2 regions of the Streptomyces sp. NPDC004134 genome follow, and region 2 is predicted to be linked to the other one. Evidence: riboswitches for the same ligand, from Rfam matches in the RefSeq annotation. Region 2 holds a riboswitch; the other holds the start of a gene.
What was found. A riboswitch is a leader RNA that binds a small molecule or an ion and turns the genes downstream of it on or off. The one in region 2 is predicted to bind glycine.

Region 1 (5,992 bases), on a different contig from region 2:
GTCAGTCCTGCACCTGGACATGGACGCGTTCTACGCCGCCGTCGAGCAGGCCGCCAAGCCGAGCCTCAAGGGCAAGGCAGTGATCGTCGGCGGCCTCGGGCCGCGCGGCGTGGTGGCCACCGCGTCGTACGAGGCCCGGGTCTTCGGGGTGCACTCGGCGATGGCGATGGGCATGGCCCGCCGGCTCTGCCCGAACGCCGCGTTCCTCATCCCCCGCTTCCGGCTCTACCAGCAGGTCAGCGGTCAGGTCATGGCGCTGCTCGGGGAGCTGTCGCCGCTGGTGGAGCCGCTGAGCCTGGACGAGGCGTTCGTCGACCTGGAAGCCGGCGGCACGCCCGCGCAGGAGGCGGCGCTACGGGGCGTGGCGCGCCGGCTCCGCGCCGACATCCGTGCCGCCACGAGCCTCACCGGGTCCGTCGGGCTCGCCGCGTCCAAGATGCTCGCCAAGGTCGCCTCGGAGCTGGCCAAGCCGGACGGGCTCGTCGTGGTCCCGCCGGGCGGCGAGCGGGCGCTGCTGGGGCCGATGAACGTGCGCACGCTGCCGGGCGTGGGCCCGGCGACGGCGGACACCTTGCGCAGGGCCGGGATCACCACGGTCGGTGAGGTCACGGACGCCGGCGAGGACGAGATGGTGCGGCTGCTGGGCAAGGCGCACGGCACCGGGATCCACGTGATGGCGCTGGGCCTGGACGAGCGGCCGGTGGTCGCGGACCGGGACACCAAGTCCGTCTCCGTCGAGGACACCTTCGACGTCGACCTCACCGACCGGGTCCGCATCCGCACCGAGGTCGAGCGGCTGGCGCGGCGGTGCGTGACGCGGCTGCGCGGGGCGGGGCGCTCCGGCCGCACGGTGGTCCTCAAGGTCCGGCGGTACGACTTCTCCACCCTCACCCGCTCCGAGACCCTGCGCGGGCCCACCGACGACCCCGCCGTGGTCACCGAGGCGGCGCTGCGGCTGCTGGACGGCGTGGAGACGACCGCGGGCGTGCGGCTGCTGGGTGTCGGCGTGAGCGGGCTCGCGGACTTCACACAGGAAGACCTGTTCGCGCAGGCCGGCCAGGCGCCGGAGGCGCGGCACGGGCCGGTGGACGCCGACGGCCCGGTGGCGCTGCCGCCTTCAGGCCCGCCCCCGCCGCCCGCCCCCGCGGAGCCGGAGCCGGCCGCGCCGCGGTGGCTGCCGGGGCTGGACGTGCGGCACGCGGACCACGGCCCCGGCTGGGTGCAGGGCAGCGGCGTCGGGCGGGTCACGGTGCGGTTCGAGGTGCCGGGCTCGAAGCCCGGGCGGGTGCGTACGTTCGCCGCGGACGACCCGGCGCTGGAGCCGGCGGACCCGCTGCCGCTGGTGCCGCGCGGCTGAGGCCCGACGCCCGGCGGCGGCCGGCGGCAGCCGGTCAGTCGTCGGAGCCGGCGACCTCGCCGAAGTCCCGGTCCCGCGGCGGCCGCTGCTGCGGATGGGTCTTGGCGACGTCCGGCGGCAGCGTCATGCCGTAGTGGTGGTAGAGCTGGAGCTCCTGCGCGGGGGAGAGGTGCCGGCCCACGCCGAAGTCCGGCGCGTCCTTGATCAGCTCCCGTTCGAACGGCACCCGCAGCCCCTCGTCCGCCAGCTCGCTCGGCCCCAGCGGCACGAACGCGTCCCGGTGGAACAGGCCCGTGCGCAGCGCCGCCCACTGCGGGGCGCCGGTGGCGTCGTCGAGGTACACCTCGTCGACGGTCCCGAGCTTGTCGCCGTTGCTGTCGTACGCGCGCACGCCGATCAGGCTCCGGGGGTCGATGTCGGTCTGCACGGTGCCTCCCACTTCTCGTCACAGCTCCGCTGCCTCCACGTAACGGCACAACAGGCCCCGCGGCCACTCGGCAGGCGCCGCCCGGGGCGCAGGGGAGCGGGTGCCCGCGCCGGGATGCGCGGGGGCGCGCGCTGGTACGCTGATCGTGGCTGCAGACCCCGTGCGGGAGAGTCCTCCGCCCGCCAGCCGGAGGCGCCGAAGGAGCAACTCCTCCCCGGAATCTCTCAGGCCCCCGTACCGCACGGACGAGGTCACTCTGGAAAGCAGGGCGGGCCGCAGTGCGGCCCTTCCTCACCGACGGTGCAAGCCGCGCCGCGCCCGGTCAGGGCGTGCCGGTGAAGCTCTCAGGTCCGGATGACAGAGGGGGAGGCCGTACGGGTGCCCGGCCCAGGGGCATCCGCGAAGGTCCGCGCGACCAGGAGGCCCCTTTGTCCGAGACGAACGCCCACCGCATCCCGCTGTCCGACCTGGAGCGCGGCACGCCCTTCGAGCAGCGCCACATAGGACCGGACGCGGGTGACCGGGCCAAGATGCTCGCCCAGGTCGGCTACGGCTCGCTGGACGAGCTGACGGAGGCCGCCGTACCCGGCCCGATCAAGGGCACCGGCGCGTTCGCGCTGCCCCCGGCCCGCTCCGAGGCCGGGGTGCTTGCCGAGCTGCGCGGGCTGGCGGCGCGCAACGAGGTGCTCACCTCCATGATCGGACTCGGCTACCACGGCACCCACACGCCGCCCGTCATCCTGCGCAACGTCATGGAGAACCCCGCCTGGTACACGGCGTACACCCCGTACCAGCCCGAGATCTCCCAGGGCCGGCTGGAGGCGCTGCTCAACTTCCAGACCGTCGTCTCCGACCTCACCGGGCTGCCCACCGCCGGCGCCTCGCTGCTCGACGAGGGCACGGCCGCCGCCGAGGCGATGGCCCTGTCCCGGCGCGTCGGCAAGGTCAAGGACGGCGTCTTCCTGGTCGACGCCGACACCCTGCCGCAGACCGTCGCCGTGCTGCGCACCCGCGCCGAGCCGACCGGCGTCGAGGTCGTCGTCGCGGACCTCGCCGGCGGCATCCCCGCGGAGGCGGCAGAGCGCGGCGTCTTCGGCGTGCTGCTGCAGTACCCGGGTGCCTCCGGTGCCGTACGGGACCTCGCGCCCGTCATCGAGCGGGCGCACGAGCTGGGCGCCGTCGTCACCGTCGCCGCCGACCTCCTCGCGCTCACCCTGCTGACCTCGCCCGGGGCGCTCGGCGCCGACATCGCGGTCGGCTCCAGCCAGCGGTTCGGGGTCCCGATGGGCTTCGGCGGGCCGCACGCCGGCTACATGTCCGTACGCGAGAAGTTCGCGCGCAGCCTGCCGGGGCGGCTCGTCGGCGTCTCCAAGGACGCGGACGGCGCGCAGGCGTACCGGCTGGCCCTCCAGACGCGCGAGCAGCACATCCGCCGCGAGAGGGCCACCAGCAACATCTGTACCGCGCAGGTGCTGCTCGCGGTGATGGCCTCGATGTACGCCGTCTACCACGGCCCCGAGGGCCTGGCGGCCATCGCCCGGCGCACCCACCGCTTCGCCTCGATACTCGCCGCGGGGCTGCGGGCCGGCGGCGCCGACGTGGTGCACGACGCGTTCTTCGACACCGTCACCGTCCGCGTCCCCGGCCGGGCCGCCGAGGTGACCGCCCGCGCCCGCAACGCCGGCGTCAACCTCCGCCTCGCCGACGCCGACCACGTCGGCATCTCCTGTGACGAGACCACCGTCCGCGACCACCTGGCCGTCGTCTGGGACGCCTTCGGCGTCACCGGCCGGGACGTCGGTGAGCTGGACGCCGCCACCGACGACGCGCTGCCCGCCGGGCTGCTGCGCACGGACGAGTACCTGACCCACCCGGTCTTCCACCGGCACCGCTCCGAGACCGCCCTGCTGCGCTACCTGCGCACGCTCGCCGACCGGGACTACGCGCTGGACCGCGGCATGATCCCGCTCGGTTCCTGCACGATGAAGCTGAACGCGACCGCCGAGATGGAGGCCGTCACCTGGCCCGAGTTCGCCGGGCTGCACCCCTTCGCGCCCGCCGACCAGGCCGCGGGCTATCTGACCCTCATCCGCGAGCTGGAGGAGGGCCTGGCCGCCGTCACCGGCTACGACAAGGTCTCCCTGCAGCCCAACGCCGGATCGCAGGGCGAACTGGCGGGCCTGCTGGCCGTACGGGCGTACCACCGCGCCAACGGCGACGAGCGCCGCACCGTCTGCCTCATCCCGTCCTCCGCCCACGGCACCAACGCCGCCTCCGCGGTGATGGCCGGCATGAAGGTCGTGGTCGTGAAGACCGCCGAGAACGGCGAGGTCGACGCGGAGGACCTGCGCGCGAAGATCGGGCAGCACGGCGACGAGCTGGCCGTGCTCATGGTCACCTACCCCTCGACGCACGGCGTGTTCGAGGAGCACATCACGGAGATCTGCGACGCCGTGCACGCCGCCGGCGGCCAGGTGTACGTGGACGGCGCCAACCTCAACGCGCTCGTCGGTCTCGCGGGCCCCGGGAAGTTCGGCGGCGACGTCTCGCACCTCAACCTGCACAAGACGTTCTGCATCCCGCACGGCGGCGGCGGTCCCGGTGTCGGCCCGGTCGCGGTCCGGGAGCACCTGGCCCCGTACCTGCCGAACCACCCGCTGCAGCCCGCCGCGGGCCCCGAGACGGGCGTGGGCCCGGTCTCGGCGGCGCCGTGGGGCTCGGCCGGGATCCTGCCGATCTCGTGGGCGTACATGAAGCTCATGGGCGAGGACGGGCTGCGCCGCGCCAGCCAGGTCGCGGTGCTGGGCGCCAATTACGTGGCCAAGCGGCTGGAGCCGCACTTCCCGGTGCTGTACGCGGGTCCCGGCGGGCTCGTCGCGCACGAGTGCATCGTCGACGTACGGCCGCTGACCAAGGCGACCGGCGTGTCCATCGACGACGTCGCCAAGCGGCTGATCGACTACGGCTTCCACGCCCCGACGATGTCGTTCCCGGTGGCCGGGACGCTGATGATCGAGCCGACCGAGAGCGAGAACCTGAGCGAACTCGACCGGTTCTGCGAGGCCATGATCGCGATCCGGCGGGAGATCGAGCGGGTCGGTACAGGGGAGTGGGACAAGGACGACAACCCGCTGGTCGGTGCGCCGCACACCGCGGCGCAGCTCGCGGGGGAGTGGAAGCACCCGTACGGGCGCGAGGAGGCCGTCTTCCCGGCCGGGGTGACGCCCGCGGACAAGTACTGGCCGCCGGTGCGCCGGATCGACGGCGCCTACGGCGATCGGAACCTGGTGTGCTCGTGCCCCCCGTTGGACGAGTACGACGCCTGACGTACGCCCGCGCGCGTCACGCACCCGGCCCGGCGCCCCCGCGCCGGGCCGGTGGCGTGCGGGGCCGGTGGACGGCCGCGGCGACCGGCGGACGGCGGCCCTGGCCGCCGCCCGGGCAGGTCAGGCCGCGGCGGTCACGTCGTCGGCGTTCGGCGGCCGGTGCGGCGCGATGATCCGGCCGTCGGGCAGCAGCTCGCCGGTGTCCTCGAACAGCAGAACGCCGTTGCAGAGCAGGCTCCAGCCCTGCTCCGGGTGGTTCGCCACCGGGCGCGCCGCCTCCCGGTCGGTGGACTGGGCGGTGGGACAGGGTGGCTGGTGCTGGCACATGGCTGGGTACTCTCGCCGTTTCGTGGTCTCGGTCCTGCGGTCTGCAGATGTCATCGCCGCCCCCGTGTCGACTCGTTCCGCAACCAGTGTTCCCCTGCGCGCGTCAATTCGCAGGGATTTACCGGCAGGTGGTCTCCGGGGCAGAAGACGCATCACCCTCGCGGGCGGTTGCTCGGTGCCAGACCATCCTTTCGGGGGGTGCACCGGCCGGGAGTGGACTAGTCCACAGCGGTGATCAGACCGTGACCTCGCCGTGATCAGGCGGAGGAGCCGAGGAGCCGCGCGCCCGCCAGCCGGTCGCGCAGCGCAGGGAGCAGGTCGCCGGCGCGGACCGCGCGGTGGGCCCTGATGCCGGGCGGCGCGGGCGCCAGCGGCACCAGCAGGTCCGCCGGGTCGACCGTGCCCGACTCGGCCGGCGCGGTGGCGTCGGCGCGCAGCCAGAGCGTCACCATGTACAGCTCGGGGACGGACAGCAGCCGGGGCTGCAGCAGGGTGGGCAGCGACTCGGCCTGGCGCAGGGCGCGTTGGGTGGAGGCGACGTACGGGCCCTCGGAG
Region 2 (5,992 bases):
CCAGGCGATACGCCCGAGTGAACGGCCCTCGATCCGGCTCTTGTCCACGCCCTCGACGAGAGCTTCCGGCGTCGCCTCGGTGGCGCCGGTCGTCTCGATAGGTGCCGTCATGTTGTGGGGACCCCTCTCGAGCGGCGGCGTCCCGCCGTCGTCTGCCGCGGTAGCGGCTCAATCGCTTCGCTGGTGCAAGTCATGCCGTGGTGCCGTGATCCGTTGTGCCGTAGTGCCTGGTGCCGTTAGTCCGTGATCGTGAAGCTCTGCCGTCGCACAGGGGAACGACAGCTTCCCGCGGGGGGAGTCTTCAATGCGCCTGCGATCACTCGCCAGACCCCAAGGGGAATGGATGCGCAAACGTGATGCGATGCAGTGGATAACCGTTATCCGGACATCCGACCGCCGCTGAGCGGATCTTCACCGGCCCGATATCGGTATACGTACGGATATAACAGGGTCAGACAGGTCGGGGGCTGCTCAGAACTGCGGCGCAGGTCCCGGCTGCCAGCCGGACTGCGGGGCGCCGCCCGCGGAGTGCGGCGGCGGGTAGCCGTAGCCGGCGGGCGGGGCGGCCGGGCCGCCGCCGTAGGCGCCGCGGTCGAAGAACGGCCGGGAGTTCGCCCGCATCCACATCGCCACCGGGTCGTGGTCGTCCGCGAGCGCCACCGTGGAGACCGCCAGGCCCGGGGGCACGGCGGCCACGGACTCCTGCATCATGGACTGCGCCGCGGCGACGGACTGCGCACCCGTGTCGTACAGGTCGATGCCGATGGCGAGGTACGGCTCGCCGAGCGCCGGCTGCACCCAGGCGCGGCAGAGCGTGCGCACGGCGGGGGTCCGGTGGGCGGTCTGGCCCAGCAGGGCGTAGAACTGCGCGACGTCCACGACCGGTTCCGCGATCCGCAGCGGCCCCGCGGGCAGCCGGTCCAGGCCCGTGGCCACCCGGCGCAGGTCGAGCCAGGGGACGCCGACGCCGCCGCCGGCGGCGTGCGGGTCGAGCCAGAGGCCCCAGCGGTCCGGGTAGAGCGCCGCGGCGATCTCCGCCCCGGCGACGGGCTCGTGGGCGCCGGCCCAGCCGCTGGCGGCCAGCTCGCGGTCGGAGCTGAAGCAGGGCGCGTAGGCGTGGCCCTCGACCTGCATGCTGCCGTACTGCGCGTCCGGCGAGTCGGGGCGGCCCTGCCAGAGCAGCATCCACACCTGCCCGGCGGCCAGCGCGGCGAGCAGCGCCTCGTACGCGTCGTACCTGCCGGGAGCCACCTGGCGGACCAACTGGTCCACACCCGCTCCCCGCGCGCTCCCGCTCGCGCCCCCGTTCACCCTGGGCCCCAACCCTTCGTCTCGGCCGCCGCCGCTCCCGGGCACGCGTGTACGCCCGGAAAGGTCATCAAACCAGCTTAGAGCCTGACCCCGTCAGCCGACCCGGATGTAGAACGGCTCGACCTTGGCCCGCATCCAGGTGATCACCGGGTCCACCGCGGCGTCGAGGAAGACCAGTTGGACCTTCCACGGCACCGGCTGCGCACCGAGTGCGCGGCCCAGCGCCTCCACCGTCGCCTGCCTGCTCTCGTCGTACGTGTCCAGCAGCTCGACCCCGATGTAGAGCTGCTCCGCACCGCCCTCGACGCTCGCGAGCCCCCGGCGCGCGCTGCGTACCACCCCGATCCGCTCGAACTCCTCCCGCGCGACGGACAGGAAGTCCACCGGGTCGTCCTGCCAGTCCGGCGTGAACAGCCGCACCCGGCCGCCGCGCACCTCCCCCGGCAGCCGCGGCGCCCCGCGGTCCCGGCACAGCTCCGCGACCGCCGCCGGCGGCAGCGGCACGCCGACCGTGCCGCCGGGGTTGACCGCGATGCCGACCTGCGGCGGCAGCCCGCGGGCGAACTCGCGGGCGGGCGCGACGGTGAACGACATGTGGGAGCCGGTGACCCGCAGGAACTCCTCCTGCGAGGAGAACACCGGCACGTACGGTGCGCCGCCTATCTCGGTCGTCGGCAGGGGTAGCGTGGGGCTGTCCGGCCCGCCGCCCTCCGGCAGCGGCACCCACAGGCTGCTGCGGCCCAGCACCTCCAGCAGCCGCGGGGCGGCCTGCGGGTTGCCGAGCGAGGCGGCGAGCACCTCCTCCAGCTCGTTGCCGGGGAAGCCGCCCGTGGCGGGGGGCTGCGGGGAGCGGTAGTCGAAGCTCATCGGGACCAGCCAACTTTCGGGGGATGAACGTCGGCACCCTAACGGCTGCCAGCGCTCGCGGGCGAAGGCCGCACCTGCCCACGGTGGAGTCCTCTCACCCTCAGGACCTCGCGACAGGGAGCCCGTTTTCCATGCGTACGAACCGAATGGCCGGCCTCGCCGCCACCGTCGTCTCCGCCGTCGCCGGCGGCGCCCTCGTGCTCGGCATGGCCGGGCCCGTCGCCGCCGCCGGGGACGCCGCCGTGGGCGGGCACCGCGGCGGCGGGACCGCGGCGTCCGCCCCGGCCGCCGCCGACGTCGACCCGCCGACGCTGCACCTGCTGGCGCAGCTCGGGCACCTCACCGCCGCCACGGCCCGGACCGTCGAGCAGGTCCAGCAGGCCGTCGCCGACGGCGGCCGGCAGAACCCGCGCACGCTGCCCGACGTGCGGTCGCCCCTGGACGCGGTGGGCGCGGCGGCGGGGGCCAAGGGCAAGGTGAAGTCGATGAAGGCGCGGGAGACGACCGCCCTGGCGCAGGCCGTCGGCTCGCTGCGGGAGGAGCTGGCCGGCCTGGTACGGGCCGGGCGGGCAGGCGACCGGGCGGCGGTGGCCGACCGGGCCACGGTGACCGTGGCGGCGCTGGTACGGGTCCTCGCGGCCACCGCGGTCAGCGGGCTGGTGCCGGCCGGGCAGATGCCGCAGATGCCGCAGAACGCGGCGGCGCCGCCGAGGCTGCCGGCGCAGTCCGGCGCGTAGCGGCCGGGCCGCCGGCCGCCGCCTGCCGGTCCGGTCCGTCCGGCGGTGCGGTGCGGTCCGCCGCCTCGCCGCCCGCGGGCTCAGCCGAAGCTGATCGAGCGCAGCGCCCCCGTCGCCTCCCCGTCCAGCACCAGCACCGAGTCGCACCCCTCCGCCGGCTGCCCGGCGTGCGCCCAGTCCAGCAGCCTCCGGTGCGCCCACCGGTGCCGGGCGAAGGCGTACCGGGACACCGCACGCCCGCGCCGCGACTGCCGCTCCCGCGCCACCTCCGGCGGCACGTCGAGCACCACGACGTGCACCCCGCGCCCGTGCCGCCTGGCCTGCCTGGTCAGCCACCACCGCACCCACGGCAGCGTGCCGCAGTCGTGCACGACGAGGCTGCCGCCCGCGCGGACCGCGAGCCGCAGCCGCGCGTAGTGGTCGACGCGGACTAACGGCCGGTAGAGGGCGTACGGCAGCCGCGTGCCCAGCTTCTGCGCCCAGCGCTCGCGCACGTACTGCGAGTCGATCAGCCGCACCGCGGCCGGCGGCTGCGTGCGGCGCATGAGGGTGCTCTTGCCGCTTCCCGGCAGGCCGGAGATCACGACGATGTCCCCCTCGGGATATCGAAGCCGTTCCCTGGAGGCCGCCTGCTCCACCGTCACGCTGCCTCCCACGCCCCGCACCGCTGCCTCTTGCCGTCCACAAGCCTCGCAACAGCGGCGGGACTCGACAAGGACGCAACGGAAGGTGGCCTCCCACTTCTTCCCCTGTCCCGCGGTCGAGGGCGCGTGCAATGATGGGGCCCGCCAACTGCATACCGGCCGTCAGAACCCGCGCGGGAGAGTCCCGGTGCCTCGTCGCACCGGGCGCCGAAGGAGCAAGTCCTCCCTTGAATCTCTCAGGCACCGTCACCGCGCGGGCGAGGCAGATCTGAAAAGCGGGCGGCGCACTGGAGCACGACCGTGCGCCGGCGCCGCCCCACCCAAGGTGCAAGCCACGCTCCCGCGGGATCGTGGCGAACCTCTCAGGTTCCGATGACAGATGGGGAGGACACGACCACCCCCTGTCCGGGAGCCTGATGATGACCACTGAGAGCCCTGCACCGCGCCGTACCGCGCTCGACGCCACGCACCGCGCCCTCGGCGCCACCATGACCGACTTCGCCGGCTGGGACATGCCGCTGCGCTACGGCAGCGAGCGCGAGGAGCACGTCGCGGTGCGCACCCGCGCCGGCCTCTTCGACCTCTCCCACATGGGCGAGATCGCCGTCACCGGCCCGCAGGCCGCGGCCCTGCTGGACTACGCCCTGGTGGGCCGGCTGTCCGCGGTGCGCCCCGGCCGCGCCCGTTACACGATGATCTGCCGCGAGGACGGCGGCATCCTCGACGACCTGATCGTCTACCGGCTCGCCGACGAGGAGTACATGATCGTCGCGAACGCCGCCAACGCCCAGGTGGTCCTGGACGCCCTCGCCGGGCGGGCCGCCGGCTTCCCGGGCGCCGAGGTGCGCGACGACCGGGAGGCGTACGCCCTGATCGCCGTGCAGGGCCCCAAGTCGCCGGCCGTCCTCGGCCGGGTCACGGACGCGGACCTGGCCGGCCTGAAGTACTACGCGGGCCTGCCGGGCACCGTCGCCGGCGCGGAGGCGCTCATCGCCCGTACCGGCTACACCGGCGAGGACGGCTTCGAGCTGTTCGTCCGCCCCGCGGACGCGGCCGCCGTCTGGGCGGCGCTGACCGCGGCGGGCGCGGACGACGGCCTGGTGCCGTGCGGGCTCTCCTGCCGCGACACCCTGCGCCTGGAGGCCGGCATGCCGCTGTACGGGCACGAGCTGACCACCGCGCTCACGCCCTTCGACGCCGGGCTCGGCCGGGTCGTCAAGCTCGACAAGCCCGGCGGCTTCGTCGGGCGCGAGGCGCTCGAACGGGCCGCCGAGCGGGCCGCGGCCGAGCCGCCGCGGGTGCTGGTCGGCCTGGTCGCCGAGGGCCGGCGGGTGCCGCGCGCGGGGTACGGGGTGGTGGCCGGCGGCCGGCGCATCGGCGAGGTCACCTCCGGCGCCCCCTCCCCCACCCTGGGCAAGCCGATCGCCATGGCGTACGTGGACGCCGCGCACGCGGCACCGGGGCCCTCGGCGGCCACCGGCGTGGGCGTCGACATCCGCGGCAGCCACGAGCCGTACGAGGTCGTCGCCCTGCCCTTCTACAAGCGCGACTGACCGGCTCCGCACCACGCCCGGCCCTTGTCCGCGGCGGCCGCTCGACCGCGCCACCAGCGCCCCTTTACGCCACTCACGTCCCGATCCTGGAGAATCGCCTTATGAACAACCCTGAGCACCTGCGCTACAGCAAGGAACACGAGTGGGTCGCGACCGACGACGGCGTGGCCACCGTGGGCATCACCGCCCACGCCGCGAACGCGCTCGGCGACGTCGTCTTCGTCCAGTTGCCGGACGTGGGCGCCGCGGTCACCGCGGGCGAGCCCTGCGGCGAGCTGGAGTCGACGAAGTCCGTCTCCGACCTCTACGCGCCGGTGACCGGGGAGGTCATCGCGAACAACCAGGACGTCGTGGACGACCCCGCGCTGGTGAACTCCGGTCCGTTCGAGGACGGCTGGCTGTTCCGGGTGCGGGTCTCGGCCGAGGCCGCCGACCTGATGTCCGCCGCCGAGTACACCGCGTTCACCGCGGGCTGAGCTCCGCCGCCGCAGCCCCGCCCGCCCGCGTCCCTCTCTTTCCCCGGAAGGTCCCATGTCCCTTCTGAACGGCTCGCTCCACGAGGTCGACCCCGAGGTCGCCGCCGCCGTGGACGCCGAACTCAAGCGCCAGCAGTCCACCCTCGAAATGATCGCCTCGGAGAACTTCGCCCCGGTCGCCGTGCTGGAGGCACAGGGCTCGGTCCTCACCAACAAGTACGCCGAGGGCTACCCAGGACGCCGCTACTACGGCGGCTGCGAGTACGTCGACGTCGCCGAGGAGCTGGCCCGCGAGCGGGTCAAGGCGCTCTTCGGCGCCGAGGCGGCGAACGTCCAGCCGCACTCGGGCGCGTCGGCGAACGCGGCGGCGATGTTCGCGGTGCTCAAGCCCGGCGACACGATCC

Region 1: it holds a riboswitch for glycine, as region 2 does, so the genes downstream of both, gcvP (aminomethyl-transferring glycine dehydrogenase) here and gcvT (glycine cleavage system aminomethyltransferase GcvT) in region 2, are expected to answer to the same signal.

The regions. Positions count from the first base shown of each region.
Region 1 covers NZ_JBIAMS010000002.1:74,635-80,626, reverse strand. Annotated here, with positions in the region: gene ACFYVJ_RS03610 (DNA polymerase IV) at 1-1,357, shown strand, start outside; gene ACFYVJ_RS03605 (PRC-barrel domain-containing protein) at 1,392-1,784, opposite strand; glycine riboswitch at 1,938-2,034, shown strand; gene gcvP (aminomethyl-transferring glycine dehydrogenase) at 2,213-5,110, shown strand; gene ACFYVJ_RS03595 (DUF5999 family protein) at 5,231-5,437, opposite strand; gene ACFYVJ_RS03590 (hypothetical protein) at 5,695-5,992, opposite strand, start outside.
Region 2 covers NZ_JBIAMS010000020.1:2,906-8,897, forward strand. Annotated here, with positions in the region: gene ACFYVJ_RS23575 (ABC transporter permease) at 1-111, opposite strand, end outside; gene ACFYVJ_RS23580 (enhanced serine sensitivity protein SseB C-terminal domain-containing protein) at 472-1,272, opposite strand; gene ACFYVJ_RS23585 (enhanced serine sensitivity protein SseB) at 1,405-2,178, opposite strand; gene ACFYVJ_RS23590 (hypothetical protein) at 2,310-2,915, shown strand; gene ACFYVJ_RS23595 (AAA family ATPase) at 2,996-3,559, opposite strand; glycine riboswitch at 3,724-3,821, shown strand; gene gcvT (glycine cleavage system aminomethyltransferase GcvT) at 3,979-5,112, shown strand; gene gcvH (glycine cleavage system protein GcvH) at 5,214-5,588, shown strand; gene glyA (serine hydroxymethyltransferase) at 5,644-5,992, shown strand, end outside.